4 regions of the Janthinobacterium sp. NFX145 genome follow, and region 2 is predicted to be linked to each of the others. Evidence: predicted binding sites of a transcription regulator. Region 2 holds the regulator's gene; each other region holds the start of a gene.
The links. The regulator LexA, encoded in region 2, represses DNA repair genes until DNA is damaged. The targets are predictions, from matches to a motif close to ACTGTATNNNNATACAGT.

Region 1 (4,519 bases), 1.4 Mb from region 2:
CGGCCGGCGCATCGTCCGCTTGCAGCCATTCCGTCATCACCGCCACGGGCGAGCGCTGCACGCGCAGGCTTTCCAGCGGCAGTTTGTCGACGGCTTTCAACAGCAGCTTGATGACTTCATCGGCTTTTGCCGGGCTGGCGGCATCGACCACCAGCCAGCCATTGACGGGGTCGATCCACGTCCAGACGTTGCTGCGGATGCTGAAGGCGCGCGGCAGCAGCTCGTCGGCCACGCGTTCCTTCAATTCCTTCATGGCCTTTTTACCAGGCGCAAAGCCTTGCGCTTCTTCCATCTCGGCAGCGCGGGCCTTGGCCACCTGGTTGATGACGGTCGCTGGCAAGAGTTTCTTTTCCGTGCCCAGCAGGATCAGCATCTGCTTGTTGACCACGTGGACCAGACCGCCGTTCGGGCGTGGCGTATCCCAGCCCTGGCGCATCAGATCCATGCTGGTCGCCGGCGTAAATTTGTTCGAGGACAAGGCCTCTTCCAGTTGTTCTGGCGTATAGGCCCATGGTGCGGGCAGGCGGTAAATCTGAAGATTCTTGAACCACATAGTTTTTGTCTTCCGTTTGTTTCAGTAGTGCCAGGGGAACGCCATTCTACACTTTCGACGCGGTCATGCCGTCAAAAGCGCAGCCTGGCGCGGTGCTTGTGATCAGGGGAAACGCCGCTACGGGGCGGGAAACAGCTCCGCCTGGGCTGGCGCCTGCCGCATCACGATGGCAGGATCAGACAAGGTCGAGATGCGCACGCCCAGCAGGCGGATTTTCTTTTCAAATGGCACGCGCCGCAAGCAGTCGCGGCTGGCACGCAGGATGGCGGCGGCGTCTGCCGTGGCGCTGGGCAAGGTGATGTCGCGCGTGACGGTGCTGAAGTCCTCGAAGCGCAGCTTGATGCCCACCGTGCGCCCCGCCAGCGATTGTTTGTCCAGGTCGCCGGCCACGCGCGTGCACAGGCTTTCCAGCTTTTCCGACAGGGTGGCGCGGTCGCGCACCACCTGCAAGTCGCGCTCGAACGTCGTTTCGCGGCTGACGGACTTGGTTTCCCGGCTCGTCTGTACGGGCCGCTCGTCGATGCCCAGCGCCGCCTGGCGCAGCCAGCCCGTGTACAGGTCGCCAAACTGCGTGCGCAGCATGGCCATGTCGGCCTGCGCCAGCTCGCCGATGGTGACAATGCCCAAGGCTTCCAGCTTGGCCGTCGCCTTCGGGCCGATGCCGTTGATCTTTTTCGCCGGCAAGGGCCACACACGCGTGGCGATATCTTCGGGCGACAAAATGGTGAGCCCGTCCGGCTTTTCCAGGTCGGAACAGATTTTCGCCAGCAATTTGTTCGGCGCCAGGCCGATCGAGCACGACAGGCCCGTCGCCTCGGACACGGCCGCCTTCAGGCGCGCCGCCATGGCCGGCGCCTGCTCGCCGTATTCGGTCAGGTCGACATAGATTTCATCGATGCCCACGTTCTGGATGATGGGGCACAACTGGGCCACGGCCTGCTTGAAACGGGCCGAATAGTCGCGGTAAGCCTCGAAATCGGCCGGCAGCAGGATGCTGTCGGGCGCCAGTTTGGCCGCCTTCATAATGCCCATGGCGGAAAACACGCCAAACGCGCGCGCCGCGTAGGTCGAGGTGGTGACGACGCCGCGCCCCACGTAGTCGCGCATGCGCGCAAACTGCCGCATGCCATCTTCCTGCAGCACCGGCTGCTGCAAGCGCCCGCCGCCGATGACGACGGCTTCGCCGCGCAATTCCGGATATTTCAACAATTCCACGGAGGCGAAAAAGGCGTCCATGTCCAGGTGGGCTATCCAGCGGCGGGATTCAGGCAATGTAGGGGCAGATGCGGTCAAGGACACCTCGCGGCGGGATGCTGTCGGATACTGTAATTATATACAGTATCGCTGCAAATGCCAGTGGATGCAAGCGCCGGGACGGTATTGATTGAAATCATGATTGGCTTTTCTATTTAGCAAGAATAGAATCGCTGCACAACAACGAAACCTAGGGAGTTGCCTTGTCCACAGTACCTCACGTCTTGCGCCAACTGGCCGTCTGCTCATCCATCGTGCCGGCCCTGCTCCTGTCCACCCTGGCGCCATCCGCGCTGGCCGACACCACCACCATAGCCGCCAGCGCACCGGTCGCCGCCAAAACGGCCTGGCAGGAAACGCGCCACGGCACGGTCGTCACGGATGACTACCGCTGGCTGCAAAAGAAAACCGATCCTGCCGTCATCGACTACCTGAATGCGGAAAACGCCTACACGGCGGCCGTGACCGCCCCGATCCAGCCGCTGGCCGACAAGGTATATGCGGAAATCAAGGGCCGCATGCAGGAAGTGGACCTGTCCGTGCCCGCGCGCCAGGGCAATTTCTACTATTACACGCGCGTGGAAGCGGGCAAGCAATACCCGATCCACTGCCGCCGCCCTGTCGGCGCCAGCGGCGCCTACGATGCGCAGGCGGCTGAAGAAATCTTGCTGGACCAGAATCAATTGGCCGAAGGCCACAAATTCTTTGCCGTGCGCGCCTTCAGCGTCAGCCCGAACGAACAGTTGCTGGCCTACACCACCGACACGACGGGTTTCCGCCAGTACGAGCTGCATGTCAAGGATCTGAAAACGGGCAAATTGCTGGGCGACAGCATGCCGCGCGTGACATCGCTGGCGTGGGCGGCCGACAACGCCACCCTGATGCTGGCGCAGGAAGACGCCACCACCAAGCGCTCGGATCGATTGTTCCGCCTGGCCCTGGGCGGTGCGCCGCAACAGGTCTACCACGAGCCGGTGGAACAGTTCGCCATCAACGTGGGCCGCACGCGCGACAAGCAATTCTTCGTGCTCACCTCGGGCAGCACGGATACCAGCGAAGTGCTGCTGCTGCCAACGAGCACGCCGCAAGGCAGTTTCCAGAGCGTGCTGAAACGCGAAAAAGGCCACCGCTACGGCATCGAGCACCGCGACGGCCAGTTGTATATTCTGACCAACAAGGAGGCGAAGAATTTCCGTGTCGTCAGCGCGCCCTTGTCCGCGCCGCAGCCGAAGAACTGGAAGAGCGTCGTGCCGCACAACAAGGATGCCGTGATCCAGTCCATCGACGTCTTCCAGGGCTACCTGGTGGTGATGGAAAAGGCGCGCGCCCTGAACCGCGCCCGCATCCTTGATTTTGCGCAAAAGAATTGGAAAACGGTGCAGTTCGACGACCCCGTCTACCTGGCCACGGCGGCCGGCACGCCGGAGTTTTCCGCCACACAATTTCGCATGTCTTACCAGTCTCCCGTCACGCCGCCCACCGTCATCGACGTCAGCATGCAAGATGGCAAGCGCACGGTGCTCAAGCAGCAGGAAATCGTCGGCGGCTTTGACGGCAGCCGCTACACGACGCAGCGCCTGTGGGTCAAGGCGCGCGATGGCGTGCAAGTGCCGCTGTGGATTGTCTACAAGAAAGGCGTGAAACTCGACGGTTCCGCGCCGCTGCTGCTGTACTCGTATGGCTCGTATGGCATCTCGACGGAAGCCAGTTTTTCCATCAGCCGCATCAGCCTGCTGGAGCGGGGCGTCATCTATGCGCAGGCGCATATCCGCGGCGGCACGGACATGGGCGAAGCGTGGCATGAAGACGGCATGCTGATGAAGAAGAAAAACACCTTCAATGACTTCATCGACAGCGCCGACTATCTGGTGCGCGAAAAATGGACCAGCCCGAACCGCCTGATCATCCAGGGTGGCAGCGCGGGCGGCTTGCTGATGGGCGCCGTCGTCAACATGCGCCCCGAGCTGTTCCACGCCGTGCACGCGGCCGTGCCGTTCGTCGACGTGATGAACACCATGATGGACGCCAGCCTGCCCTTGACCACGGGAGAATACCTGGAATGGGGCGACCCGAACCAGAAGGCGGCCTACGACTACATGCTCAGCTACTCGCCGTACGACAACATTGCGCGCAAGAATTATCCCGCCATGCTGGTGACGACGGGCCTGAACGACAGCCAGGTCATGTACTGGGAACCGGCAAAATACGTGGCCAAGCTGCGCGCATATAAAACGGACGGCAATCCCCTGCTGCTGAAAACGAATATGGGTGCCGGCCACGGCGGTGCGTCGGGCCGCTATAACGCCATTGCAGAGAACGCATTCAATATGGCGTGGATGCTGTCGCAGTGGAATATCACGGAATAATGTGAAAAAAGCGCTTGCAGAAGGATTTTAGCCGTCCTATAATAGCGCCTCTTCCAGACGTGGTGACAAACGTCGGGATGGTTTTCTGAGACAAGCAACGGGTGCTTAGCTCAGTTGGTAGAGCGGCGCCCTTACAAGGCGTAGGTCGGGAGTTCGAGCCTCTCAGCACCCACCAAATCAGAAAACTGTCCAGTGCTTCATGGATCAGCAACACAGATCATACGAGCTTGGAGTGGTAGTTCAGTTGGTTAGAATACCGGCCTGTCACGTCGGGGGTCGCGGGTTCGAGTCCCGTCCGCTCCGCCAATAAAAGAAAAGCCCTTTGGTTCTCTGAACCGAAGGGCTT
Region 2 (4,519 bases):
GCGGTCATACGCGGCATTGTCGCGCAGCAGACCACCGATAACGGATTGTTCTGCTTCGATCGAATGCGGCGGAATACGGAGGGAATCCAGTTGCGGATCAGAGGGGGCGTTCATGGCGCGAATTATACCCGCTTCGGCGTGCTGGCAAAAATAAAGGGCTGAAATTGAGCGAAAAAAAGGCCACAAAAAAGCCGGGCGAACCCGGCTTTTCATAGTGCGGCAATGCTTGCGGGCCAGGCCCGCAGACAATTACGCGTTCGCGTCTGGAACGACAGCGATAACAACTTCCACGACCACGTCGGTGTGCAGAGCAACCGAAACGTTGTGCTCGCCAACGATCTTCAGCGGGCCGGTAGGCATGCGGATTTGTGCTTTTTCAACAGCAAAACCTTGCTTGGTCAGCGCTTCAGCGATGTCGAAGTTGGTGACGGAACCGAACAGACGGCCATCAACACCAGCTTTTTGAGCAACTTGAACGGTCAGGCCGCTCAGTTTTTCGCCCTGGGCTTGCGATGCGGCCAGTTTGGCGGCAGCAGCTTTTTCCAGTTCGGCGCGCTTGACTTCAAATTCAGCCACAGCGGTTGCCGTAGCACGACGTGCCAGGCGTTGCGGGATCAGGAAGTTACGTGCGTAACCGTCTTTGACTTTGACGACTTCGCCGAGGTTACCGACGTTAACAACTTTTTCTAACAGAATGATTTGCATAGTTCTTCTCCAGGAATATCTGACCGATTAAGCGTGGTGCAGATCGGTGTATGGCAGCAGCGCGAGGAAGCGAGCGCGCTTGATTGCGGTGTCAACTTGGCGCTGGTAGTGCGCTTTGGTACCGGTCAGGCGTGCTGGCATGATCTTGCCGTTTTCTTGGACGAAGTCTTTCAGCGTGTCGACGTCTTTGTAGTCGACTTGCTCAACGTGAGCTGCGGTGAAGCGGCAGAACTTCTTGCGTTTGAACAACGGGTTTTGCTGTTTGCGTTTTTCTTTAAGCTTGAGCTTATTTTTGTCGAACTTTTTACCGAATGCCATGTCAGGCTCCTGTATCTAAAATGCGCTAGTCAGAATTGACTGCACTAAAATCAATGATGTGAAACACCAAACTCTTGCTGTTGCGGCTCTTCCTGGCCAGGAAACCCGTGAACTGATACACCCCGCCCAAGCTTGCCTGACTGAACCGGCCTGAGATTTCGCCAGCGGCTAGCGCGGCAACATCAAACTCGGTCAAACGGGCAATCCCTGCTTCCATCTGCTGCGAACTGTGTTGCAATACTGCATTCACAATCGGCAGCCCTGCCGGGGTATAGCGCAATATTTCGCGCTCGGCAATGATGGCGGTTACTTGCAGCTGGTTCAGCGCACGATCCTGGTCAAGAATTAAGCTGCTGCTGCGGCTGGAGCGGCTGCTGGTGCTTCGGTGCGGTGGCTTTTGGCCGCGTCTTCGCGTTGTACCGATTTCATCATCGGCGAAGGAGCTGTTTCAGCTTTCTTCATTTTAACGGTCAGGTGACGCAACACGGCATCATTGAATTTGAATGCTGTTTCCAACTCGACCAGGGTCTCGTTGTCGCATTCGATGTTCAGGCAGATGTAGTGTGCTTTAGGCAGCTTTTGGATCGAGTAAGCCATTTGACGGCGGCCCCAATCTTCCACGCGGTGAACCGAACCGCCGCGGGTGGTTACGCTGGCTTTGTAGCGTTCGATCATCGCGGGCACTTGCTCGCTTTGGTCCGGATGGACGATAAAGACTATTTCATAATGACGCATGCAAACTCCTTCAGGTCGGATTGATAATCGCCCACCCCGGCGTCAAGACGGGTGTGGGAAGGTCAGCCGAAGATTATAACCGCCTTTTGCAAACGTTTCAATCATTCCTTCCATCAGCGTCCGAAAAGACCGTGCGCCAGCGTGCTTTCCGCCCATGGCCGACTATTTCTTGCGAAATTCGCCGAAAACACGGAAATCCCCTTGCATAGTGGGCGATACTGTACAAAAATACAGACTGTTCATATAGACAGCATTTTAGTATGCACCCACCGCTCATGATCAAGCTGACAGCACGACAAGAACAAATCCTGAACCTGATCAAAGACGCGATTGAAAACACGGGCTTTCCCCCTACCCGTGCCGAAATCGCCAATGAACTGGGTTTCAAATCGGCCAATGCAGCCGAAGAGCATTTGCAGGCCCTGGCCCGCAAGGGCGCGATCGAGATTTCGCCCGGCACCTCGCGCGGCATCCGCCTGATCGGTGCGGCCGCCGAAGCGGCGCCATCGAAAGTGCCGGCAGCGCTGCTGATGTCGCTGCCCCTGATCGGCCGGGTGGCCGCCGGCTCGCCCATCCTGGCACAGGAAAACCTGGAAGCGAGCTACAACGTCGACCCGGCCCTGTTCTCGGCCAAGCCCGACTTCCTGCTGAAGGTGCGCGGCTGGTCCATGCGCGACGCCGGCATCATGGATGGCGATTTACTGGCCGTGAAAAAGGTCGACAGCGCCAAGAACGGCCAGATCGTCGTGGCCCGCATCGGCGACGAAGTCACCGTCAAGCGCTACAAGAAGACGGGCTCCGTCATCGAACTGCTGCCGGAAAACCCGGACTTCAAGGTGATTACCGTTTCGCCGGAAGACGAGTTTGCTTTGGAAGGCTTGGCGGTCGGACTGATGCGCAGCTGGCATTGACAAGCGCGCCTTTGCCGGGCGCGCTGTTGGTGCCGGCACTTCGTGCAGACGGCGCGAGAATTACCGGCTGCCACCGGGAGCCGCGACAACCACCGGTGGGCGGCGCTCCGCAGGCATCTTGGACGAAGGGCGCCGGCTATCACTATCAAAGGCGGCGGTATCCACCGCTTTCTTGGCGGATTCGGCAAGCACATACGCTTCCGTCTTGGCTTGCCACGCCACTCTATTGGCTTCGACCCGAGTCGCCTTTTGATTGGCTTCTGCACTGACTGCGGTATAAGCCTTCTCCATCAACGCTTTTGCTTGCGTAAATTCCTGCTCATTCATCAAACGTTCGATGTCTGACGGAATGTTTTTGCCAGGCGGCAATGATGCGTTGAGATTTTTGACAAAACCGTTGTAGCAGGCGCTCCAGGCATCGAGTCCTTCCTGTACTGCAATGATCTGCCGCTTGGTCTGCGACATCTCCGGCACCACCGGCTCCACACAGTTAAACTTGCTCAGGGAAATGTCAGCGCCCTTGTAATCGCGCGCATAGAAATCGATATCCGCGCGGCGCGCGGCGCGCTGCCGGATCAGATCGAGCGCAGCATCCGCTTGCTTGTTGCCGCTGGCGGAGGACTTCTGAAACCATTCCCTGGCCGCGCTGACGTCACTGATCACGCCCTCACCATACAAATACATTTCACCAAGATGAAACTGCGCCTCGGCATTACCGGCTGAAGCGAGCTTGTTATACAAACTCAACGCCTGGGTATAGGATTGCGCTTCGAGCAAGCGATTGGCATCCGATAAATCATCGGCATACGCGCCGCAAGAAAACAGCATCGCAACAAAAAATGTAAGTTTCTGCATGATCACCCTCTTGTAAAAGACTTATATTTATCAAATAAGACACAAATGTAAGCCCTTTTCAGGAAAAAGTGAATAATTATTATGCGCTCAATGCCGAACTAAAATCTTCCAGCAGGTCAGCCTCATCCTCGATACCCACCGACACGCGGATCAGCGATTCGGCAATGCCCATGCTGGCGCGGCGCTCGGCACCCATCTCGTAGAAAATCGTGTGGGCGACGGGAATCACCAGGGTGCGCGTGTCGCCCAGATTGCTCGCTGGAATAGCCAAATTCAAACGGTTGAGGAAATCGAAGCAGTCGATACCATCTTTCAGCTCAAAGCTGAACAGCGAACCATAGCTGCGGAACAAGTCCGTTGCCAGCGCGTGCTGCGGGTGCGACGCCAGGCCAGGATAATGCACGGCAGCCACTCTCGGATCGGCCTGCAGCATGGTGGCCAGCGCCAGGGCGTTCGAGCAGGTGCGGTCCATGCGCAAGGCCATGGTTTCCGCGCCGACGGCGATATGGTGCGCCGCTTCCGGCCCCAGCGAGGCGCCGAAGTCGCGCAAAGCCTTGGCACGGATTTGCGCGATGCCCCACTGCGCGGGCGCCGCCTTCTTGTAGTTCTCGAAAATGTTCGGATACCGCGTCCAGTCGAACACGCCCGTGTCCGTCAAGCTGCCGCCCAGGGCGTTGCCGTGGCCGCCAATCGATTTCGTCAGTGCATTGACCACCAGGCCCGCGCCCACGGCTTTCGGGCGGAACAGGTAAGGCGTCGTCATCGTGTTGTCGACGATGTACAAAATGCCCTTCTCGCGGCACAAGTCACCGATTTTTTTCAGGTCGGCGATCTGCGTGCGCGGATTGGCGATGGTTTCCACAAAGACGATGCGCGTGGCCGGCGTGATGGCGGCCGCGACATTGGCGACATCGGTGGCGTCGACAAACGCCACAGCGATGCCCTGCCCCGTCACCGTTTGCCACAGGCTGTTGGTGTTGCCAAACAAAAAGGCC
Region 3 (4,519 bases), 140 kb from region 2:
GGCCAGCAGCCAGCCTGGACGGGGCATGCCGGGCAAGCCGGGCGGCAAGTCGGGTAGCGCGATTTTTGCGCCTGGCCTGGCCGGCAGCGGCAGCCACTGGTTGGCCGCCTCGGGGCGGTAATCGGCGCGCGGCGCGGCCTGCAAGACATTGTCGCTCCCCAGGCGCGCCACCAGCAATTCCAGCAAACGCTGGCGCTCCTGCGGCGTGCCGCCCGGCTCGGGGAACAGGCTGTCGCTGGGCGGCGCCATCGGCTGCACCTGCAGCGCTTCCAAGGTCAGGCCGATCACGGGCGCGTCCAGCGCCAGCTGCGCCAGGCGTTCCTTGAGCAGGCGCACCAGGTGCTCGTCGCGCCACACGGCCTCGCCCAGCGCCAGGTCGATGACGGTGGGAGCGCGCGCCACCCTGCCCCGTTCGTGCGCCAGCAGCAATTGAATGCGCTCGACGGCAAATTGCCGCGCGCATAGCCAGCCCGTCATTTGCTGCAGCAGGCGGCGCGCGCCGAACAGCAGCGCGTCGGCGTGCTCCACGCGGTCGAACAATTCCAGGCTGGCGCGGAACGTGGGCGGCGCCTCAATCCACACGAACAGTTCCGTGCTGTGGCCATGCGCATCGTCGAGCATGGCCAGCAAAGCCCCGCCGCAGCGGCGCTGCAAGCCGGGCCGGGGCAAGTGGCGCAGCTGCCCCAGGGTGCGGCAACCGATGCCCTCGAACCAGTCCAGGTAAGGGCGCGCGGGCGGCAGCAGAGCGCACGGCAGGCCGTCGAGGCGGCGAGTGAGGCTCTCCATGCCCAGCACGCGGCTCCGGCGCGTGCCGGCGCGCGCCAGCAGCCAGGCGCCGCGCGCCGTGGGAGCGCACGACAGCTGGGCCGTGTAGCCGAGCGCGCGCAAGCTGGCCGCGATCTGCCGGCACAGGGCGCGCACGCCGCCAAACAGGCGCAGGCTGGCGCCCGCATCGACCAGCAGGGTCGCTTCCTCGCCCTGCGCCACCAGCGGCGAATATTGCAGCAGCGCCAGCGCCACCGCTTGCAAGGCTTGCGCTTCCAGTTCAAGCGAGCGCTCGTGCAGGCGCGCCTGCGGCGCCAGCATCAACGCACCGGCGCGGCGCATGCCCGGCCGGATGCCGGCGGCCAGCGCCAGCGGCGACACGGCCATCACTTGCTCCTGCTCCAGCACTACGCCGAGGCTGTCAGCCGACCAGCGCGGGCAAAATACTTCGAGCGGGAGCCGGGGCAGGCACAGGCCGATCCAGAGTCGCATGGCGTAGCAATAATGAAGGAGGTTGCAGGGGCAGGAACAGGGGCGCGTCGCGCTGCGGTCCCCGGCGCTTGATGAAGCCGATCTCGATGCCGCCGGCGGCCGGGCGCACGGACAGGCGCAACGGCGCCGGCGACGCATCCTGCGCGCCGTGCAGCGGGCGCAGCATGCAAAACAGGGTGTTGCCGCCTTGCGCGGCCAGGTGCAGGCGGCGCAGGCTGTCGGCGCGCACGTGCTGCTGCCAGAACAGCAAGGCGCCGCAACTGCCGCTGCGCAAGATGTTTTCCGCCGCCCACAGGGCATCCTTGCTGCTGGCGCTTTTGAGCCACAGCAGCTGCGACGGCGCCAGCCCCTGTGCCACCAGGGCCAACGCCTGCGGCGGATGGGGCGGCTGCAGCAGCACGATGGGCAAGCCCTGCAGTTGCGCCAGCGCGGGCGCCAGCAGGCGCAATTCGCCGCTGCCCGCCTGCTGCACCAGCAGGTCGATGAGACTGCCGCTGGGCCAGCCACCGCCGGGCAGCTGCGCGGACAGCGCGGCAAAGCCCGTGTCCAGGCAGCGCGTGGCGCCCTGCCCCAGCTGCGATGCGCGCCATAAAGACGGGTGCAAGGCTTCCGGCGAGGCCATCAATTGAGAATGTTGCATCATTGAATAGATAGATGAATACTGTATGCACATACAGTACTATCCAGCCCCGCTTTTGGCAAGGTTTATCTCACTGCCGCAACCGCAGGGGCCGCTCCGCCATGTCCGAAAAACCCCGTTTTTGGCATCGATTGCTGTACCATAAGCACTCTCCTTACCGCTCGGCAATGCACCGGGCGGCTTCCTCCGTCCATAAGGAAACGCATTTGACCACCATCCAAATCATCAGCGCCATCGTCTTCGGCCTTGCGCTCATCCACACTTTTGCCGCCAAGTCGTTTGAAACCTTGTCGCGTCGCCATCCCCGCCATGCGGGCCTGCTGCATTTGCTGGGCGAAGTCGAAGTCGTGTTCGGCTTCTGGGCCTTCATCCTGATCATCATCATGGCCTTTGTCTCGGGCAGCGATGCGGCCATCGAGTATGCCGAGTCGCGCCATTACACGGAGCCGCTGTTCGTCTTTGTCGTTATGGTCGTGGCCGCCTCGCGCCCCGTGCTCGACGCCGTGCAGCGCCTGTTGAAAAGCGTGGCGCGCGTGATGCCGCTGCGCACGGAACTGGCCCTCGTCTGGCTGGGTCTGGCGCTCGTTCCGCTGACGGGCTCATTGATCACGGAACCGGCCGCCATGACCCTGGCGGCGCTGATGCTGGCGCCGCAAATCTTTCGCCCGGGCATTCCTGAATGGCTGAAATACGGCGCCTTGGGCGTGCTGTTCGTCAACGTCTCCATCGGCGGCACCCTCACCTCGTACGCGGCACCGCCCGTGCTGATGGTGGCCACCACGTGGAACTGGGACAGCGCCTACATGGCCAGCCATTTCGGCTGGAAGGCCGCCATCGCCGTGCTGGTGAACGCCACGGGCGTGAGCATTTTGCTGCGCAAATACCTGCACAGCAATACCTCCGACATCAAGCCGAAAGCGGGCGAGGTGGAAGCGCCGAAAGTACCGCTGGCCGTCAGCCTGGTGCACATGATCGTGCTGGCCGGCGTGGTGACACTGGCGCACCATCCCGTGCTGTTCATCGGCCTGTTCCTGTTCTTCCTCGGCTTCGTACAGGCGTATGAACGCTATCAAAGCCCGCTGATCCTGAAAGAGGGTTTATTGGTCGGCTTCTTCCTCGGCGGCCTGGTGGTACTGGGCGGCATGCAGCAATGGTGGCTGCAGCCCATCGTTTCCAGCCTGAAACCACTGGCCCTGTTCTTCGGCGCCCTGGGCTTGACGGCAATTACCGACAATGCGGCCCTGACTTACCTCGGCTCGCTGATCGTCGGCATGACGGACGAAGCGAAATACATGCTGATGGCTGGCGCCGTGGCCGGCGGCGGCCTGACCGTCATCGCCAACGCGCCGAACCCGGCCGGCGTGGCCCTGCTGCGCCGCGGTTTCAAGGATGAATCGATCGGCGCCGTCGGCCTGCTGGCCGGCGCCCTGCTGCCAACGGCCGTGTCTGCCGTGGCCTTCCTGGCCCTGTAAGCCTCATCACGGGGCGGCTGCCGGCCGCCCCTGCGTCCCTCAGTTTCCGTCATACACGAGGAAATGCAGCCGGTCATAGAACAGGCTGTAGGCATAGTCGAACGTGCCCACGCTGCGAAACCCCTTGTGCAGATACACTTGCAGCGCTTCGCTCTTTTCCCACACCGTCAGGGTGATGCGCGCGCAGCCTTTGCGGCTGGCCAGGTCGCGGATTTCATGGAACATTTGCCGGAACAAACCCTGGCCCCGGTATTTCTCGTCGATGGCCAGGCTGCTGACGAAACAGTCGTCGGCGCGCGCATGCGCGAGCACGAAGGCGTCATACGCATCGTCGAGCGCCTTCATGTCGTCGCGGTAATATGACACGGCGCCGCAGGCCTGGAACTCGTCCATCGTCGCGGCCGTGAAAAAGCCGATGAAACGCCCTTCCTCGTCATGCAAGCCGTGGATGTGTTCCAGATACGGGTCGATATTTTGCCGCCGCTGCAATTCGACGAACTGCAGATTGAGTTTGTTGCCGAACGAGCAGTATTCAAGGTAGCTGGTGGCAAACAGCAATTTCGCCATGCGGTTCTTCGTCTCGTCGTCCAGCAATTCGCCCGCCACCAGCGTGAGCGGCGCATGCGACAGCAAGTCCGCCTGCGCCTCGTCACCTGGCGGGGGCGCATCGCCGGCGGCCGGCATGCGGCTGCCGTGGCGGCCCACCGTCGGGCGCCAGAAATTGCCGGCGGTAATCTGCTGCGAACGGTGGGCCAGCAGGTAGCGGCAAAAGACGGCATTCACGCGGTCCAGCTGCGGGTCGTCCGACAGCACCGAGTAATAGTGAAAATGATCGATGTCGGCCCGCAACTGGGCCGCATACGCCATGCGCGGCACTTCCTCGATGTCGAACACGTCGACGATGTCGGGCAGGCGCAAAGGATCATCGAGCCGCCAGCCGATGTCGTCGAGCCGCGCCACGCAGCGGGCATATGCGCGCCGTTCCTCGTCGCTCAAGGGGATGTGCATGCCGGTAATGATATCGTCCAGCAAGCGCATGCCGCGGATGCCGCCCGCCACCGCTTCGCGCGCGCCGTCATACAGCACGCAATAGCGCTGGTAGAACTCGGCATGGCTGAGCAGGGTCACGCCCAGGTTCTTCTTCCATTCG
Region 4 (4,519 bases), 1.0 Mb from region 2:
TCCTGTCACGATCAGTGGTGCCGCGCGCATCGCACAGCGTTCGAGCGCCAGCATACCCGATCGCGCGGCGTCGCCATATGGGAAACAGACGGCGTTTGCGAGCGCAGTTCATGGCGGCACGGCGGGACCGCCATGGCCAGCCTTATTCCTCGTCCGGGTCCAGCCCCTTCAGGGCCACCTGCACGGCGCGCTGCGAAAAGCCGCGCTGCATCAAAAAACGCATCTGCTTGTTGCGCTGCTCGGCATCCTGCGCCACTTCACCAAATTTGCGGCGCCACACTTCGCACGCGCGCGCGGTCTCGCCTTCGGCCAGGCCCGCCTTGAGTTCCTGCAGCGCCTCGCCACCGATGCCATGGCTTTGCAACTCCGCCATGATGCGGCTGTTGCCGAAACGGGCCGAGCGGCGGTGGATCAGCGACTCGGAAAAGCGCTCCTGCGACAGCCAGTTCGCTTGCTCCAGGCTGTCGAGCAAGGCTTCCACGTCATCGCCCTCTTGCGCATGGCGCTGCAGCTTGCGCCGCAATTCCATGCGGCTGTGCTCACGCATCGACAAAAAGCGTAGCGCCCTGCCCTTCAGGCTCAGTTGTACTGCGGCCATACACCCACCTTGTCTTTCATTCCACGATCACATCACCCAAACACAATCGCCGCCCGGCGCAACAGCGCGGGACGGCGATCATGGTCCTACCTTGCAGCAAGCCATGCGTAGCTCGGATCAGGCCCATTGGGCCGTCATCCGACAACATTGTTGGCGTCTGTGGTGTTGTCGGATTACGCGCGGCTTTGCCGCGCTCATCCGGCCTACTCTGGCTTGGCTTCCGCAGCCTTGGCAGCCTTGTCGGCGGCTTTATCGGCTTTTTCCGGCTTTTCAGCAGCCAGCGGCGGCAGTTCGCGCACGCCCAGCGACGCGCGGACCTTGTTTTCGATTTCGCGGGCCAGCGCCGGACGCTCTTGCAGGAAGGCGCGGGCGTTGTCCTTGCCCTGGCCGATGCGTTCGCCGTTGTAGCTGTACCACGAACCGGATTTTTCCACGATCTTGGCATCCGAACCCAGGTCCAGGATTTCGCCTTCGCGCGAGGTGCCGGCGCCGTACAGGATGTCGAAGTGCGCTTCCTTGAACGGTGGCGCGATCTTGTTCTTGACGACCTTGACCTTGGTTTCGTTACCGATTACTTCATCGCCGGACTTGATCGAGCCGGTGCGGCGGATATCGAGGCGCACGGAGGCATAGAATTTCAGGGCGTTACCGCCGGTGGTCGTTTCCGGGCTACCGAACATCACGCCGATCTTCATGCGGATCTGGTTGATGAAGATGACCAGGGTATTCGTGCGGTTGATGGAACCGGTCAGCTTGCGCAGGGCTTGCGACATCAGACGCGCTTGCAGGCCTGGCAGGGAATCGCCCATGTCGCCTTCGATCTCGGCGCGTGGCGTCAGTGCGGCCACGGAGTCGATGACGACGAGGTCGACGCTGCCCGAACGCACGAGGGCGTCGCAGATTTCCAGCGCCTGTTCGCCCGTGTCCGGTTGCGAGATCAGCAACTCATGCAGGTTCACGCCCAGCTTTTGCGCGTAACCGACGTCGAGCGCGTGCTCGGCATCGATAAAGGCGCAAGTGCCGCCCAGTTTTTGCATTTCAGCGATGGTTTGCAGGGTCAGGGTGGTTTTACCCGACGATTCCGGACCGTAGATCTCCACCACGCGGCCGCGCGGCAAGCCGCCCACGCCCAGCGCGATATCGAGGCCGAGCGAACCGGTCGACACGACTTGCACTTCTTCGATCGGTGCGCTGGCATCCATGCGCATGACCGAACCTTTGCCAAACTGCTTCTCGATCTGCGCCAGTGCGGCGGCGAGCGCCTTGGCTTTTTCCGATGCGGGTACTACAGCTTTTTTATCGTCCATATGTTCTTTCAGCCGTTCTACAGTTGCGGATTCACGTGACGCATCTACGTGAACCGTGCAGCCTGCGATAGCGCCAGTGGGTTAAATTCTTTACACAGACAGTACTGTATAAAAAAACAGTGATCAATGCAAGCGGAACGTGGATTTGTTTTGAAACAGATCAATACAAGCATGGTTTCTCACAAAAACTCGCCACCTTGCGGAAAATGAAACACAATACAAACTTCTACCGCCGCAAGCATAGGAAGTGCACCATGCGTATTTTACTTGCCGAAGATGACAGCGTGCTGGCCGATGGCCTGACCCGCTCGCTGCGCCAGTCCGGTTATGCGATCGACTACGTCAAGACGGGGCAAGAGGCCGATACGGCCCTGTCCACCCAGGAATTCGACCTGCTGATCCTCGACCTGGGCCTGCCCAAGATGTCCGGCCTGGAAGTGCTGCGCCGCCTGCGCGCTCGCGCCTCGCTGTTGCCCGTGCTGATCCTGACGGCCGCCGATTCCATCGAGCAACGCGTGAATGGCCTCGACCTCGGTGCCGATGATTATATGGCCAAGCCGTTCGCCCTGTCGGAGCTGGAGGCAAGAGTGCGCGCCCTGACGCGCCGCGGCGCCGGCGGCGGCGCCACCATCATCAAGCACGGCCCCCTCAGCTACGACCAGGTGGGGCGCAGCGCCTACATCAACGACCAGATGCTCGACCTGTCGGCGCGCGAACTGGGCTTGCTGGAAATCTTGCTGGGCCGCACCGGCCGCCTCGTCTCGAAAGAGCAGCTAGTCGACCACCTGTGCGAATGGGGCGAAGAAGTGTCGAACAACGCCATCGAAGTGTATGTGCACCGCCTGCGCAAGAAAATCGAGGTGGGCGGCGTGCGCATCGCCACCGTGCGCGGCCTCGGCTATTGTCTGGAAAAATACTCGGAAGCGGCGCGCCTGAACGCCGAAGCGGGCGAGGCGGCAAGCCCGGCCAGCGGACCCGCCAGCAAGTGAAGGCGCGCGAGGCGCCAGCGGACGAGCCGGAAGACGACGACTGGTTCGAGCCGCCCACCACGGAACAGGACGACACCATCGAGCATTCGCTGTTCGGCGAAATCCTCGACTGGATGCTGGCGCCCTTGCTGCTGCTGTGGCCGATGAGCATCGCCATCACCTATCTGGTGGCCAAGGGCATCGCCAATCAGCCGTTCGACCATGCGCTGGAAGACAGCGTGACCGTGCTCACACAGCAGGTCAAGCAGGCCGACGGCGCCATGCTGCGCCGCGTGCCGGAAAAGAACAGTAGCGGCCGCGACTTCCTGCGCGGCGACGATATCGACACCCTGTATTACCTGGTGGTGGGGCCGCGCGGCGAATACCTCGATGGCGACCGCGATTTGCCGCCGCCGCAGGACCCCGACAAATACCGCAGCGGCATGGTGCTGTTTCGCAACGACACCATCCATGGCACACCCGTGCGCGTGGCATTCAGCTATCTCGACATTCCTTCCAGCAACGACGACGAGCCCAGCCGCGCACTGGTGCAAGTGGCGGAAACCTTGGAAAAGCGCGCCCAGCTGGCCAATGAAATCATCAAGGGCGTGATTTTGCCGCAGTTCATCATCCTGCCCGTGATCCTGGCCCTGGTCTGGTTTGCCCTGGCGCGCGGCCTGTCGCCGCTGGCGCAATTGCAGGAGCGCATACGCGCCCGGCCGCCCGACGATTTATCGCCCATCGAATCGGGCCAGGTGCCCGAGGAAATCACGCCGCTGGTCGGTTCCCTCAACGAAATGCTGGCGCGGCTGTCGCTGTCGATCGACATGCAGAAACGCTTCATCGCCGATGCCGCGCACCAGATGAAGACGCCGCTGGCCGGCATGCGCATGCAATCGGAACTGGCCCTGCGCCAGACCGACCACGACGAAATCCACCGCTCGCTGCTGCAACTGGCGAAAAGCTCGGAAGCGGCCACGCGCCTGGTCAACCAGCTGCTGGCCCTGGCGCGCGCGGAAAACCAGCCGCAGGCGGGCACGGCGTTCGAGCCGATCGAGCTGAGCGAACTGGCGCGCGGCGTGGTGCAGGACTGGGTGCAAGCGTCGTTTGCCCAGCATATCGACCTGGGCTTCGAGCAGCCCGCGTATTCGATCATGATTTCCGGCAATGCCATGATGCTGCGCGAGCTGCTGAGCAACCTGATCGACAATGCCCTGCGCTACACGCCGTCGGGCGGCAGCGTCACGGTGCGCGTGCGCAGCACCCTGGAACTGGCCATCCTGGAAGTGGAAGATACGGGCCCCGGCATTGCGCCGGCCGAGCGGGCCCACGTGTTCGAACGCTTTTACCGCATTCTCGGCAGCAATGTCGACGGTAGCGGCCTGGGCCTGGCCATCGTGCGCGAAATTGCCCAGCAGCATGGCGCCGAAGTCGATATTTTTAACAATCCGCGCGCGCAGTCGCCGAAACTGCCGGGCACCCTGCTGCGCCTGAGCATCGCCCTGCTGTTGCCGGAGGCGCCAGAAGAGGATGACATCACGTATGGATAAGCCAAGCCCAGGCGCTCCCCCGGCGCGGCCGGCGCGCACGACCAGCCCCGAACTGCAGGTGCGCCGCGATGTGCACTGGCGCAAGACGCGGCGCCT

Region 1: dinB (DNA polymerase IV) is a predicted target of LexA. The motif match lies at 1,876-1,893, and genes of this name have one in related genera.
Region 3: imuA (translesion DNA synthesis-associated protein ImuA) is a predicted target of LexA. The motif match lies at 1,918-1,935, and genes of this name have one in related genera.
Region 4: recA (recombinase RecA) is a predicted target of LexA. The motif match lies at 2,009-2,026, and genes of this name have one in related genera.

Annotation. Positions count from the first base shown of each region.
Region 1 covers NZ_CP187360.1:135,993-140,511, reverse strand. The annotation lists gene ACPJXG_RS00580 (recombination-associated protein RdgC) at 1-553, opposite strand, end outside; gene dinB (DNA polymerase IV) at 671-1,825, opposite strand; gene ACPJXG_RS00570 (S9 family peptidase) at 2,011-4,173, shown strand; tRNA gene ACPJXG_RS00565 (tRNA-Val) at 4,273-4,348, shown strand; tRNA gene ACPJXG_RS00560 (tRNA-Asp) at 4,403-4,479, shown strand.
Region 2 covers NZ_CP187360.1:1,571,778-1,576,296, reverse strand. The annotation lists gene ACPJXG_RS07080 (replicative DNA helicase) at 1-114, opposite strand, end outside; gene rplI (50S ribosomal protein L9) at 250-705, opposite strand; gene rpsR (30S ribosomal protein S18) at 733-1,023, opposite strand; gene priB (primosomal replication protein N) at 1,049-1,348, opposite strand; gene rpsF (30S ribosomal protein S6) at 1,369-1,758, opposite strand; gene lexA (transcriptional repressor LexA) at 2,034-2,669, shown strand; gene ACPJXG_RS07050 (sel1 repeat family protein) at 2,730-3,524, opposite strand; gene ACPJXG_RS07045 (cystathionine gamma-synthase family protein) at 3,604-4,519, opposite strand, start outside.
Region 3 covers NZ_CP187360.1:1,434,236-1,438,754, reverse strand. The annotation lists gene ACPJXG_RS06475 (Y-family DNA polymerase) at 1-1,257, opposite strand, end outside; gene imuA (translesion DNA synthesis-associated protein ImuA) at 1,187-1,897, opposite strand; gene ACPJXG_RS06465 (putative Na+/H+ antiporter) at 2,104-3,369, shown strand; gene ACPJXG_RS06460 (GNAT family N-acetyltransferase) at 3,409-4,519, opposite strand, start outside.
Region 4 covers NZ_CP187360.1:562,665-567,183, reverse strand. The annotation lists gene recX (recombination regulator RecX) at 143-598, opposite strand; gene recA (recombinase RecA) at 802-1,905, opposite strand; gene ACPJXG_RS02455 (response regulator) at 2,160-2,894, shown strand; gene ACPJXG_RS02450 (sensor histidine kinase N-terminal domain-containing protein) at 2,891-4,423, shown strand; gene ACPJXG_RS02445 (DUF4212 domain-containing protein) at 4,416-4,519, shown strand, end outside.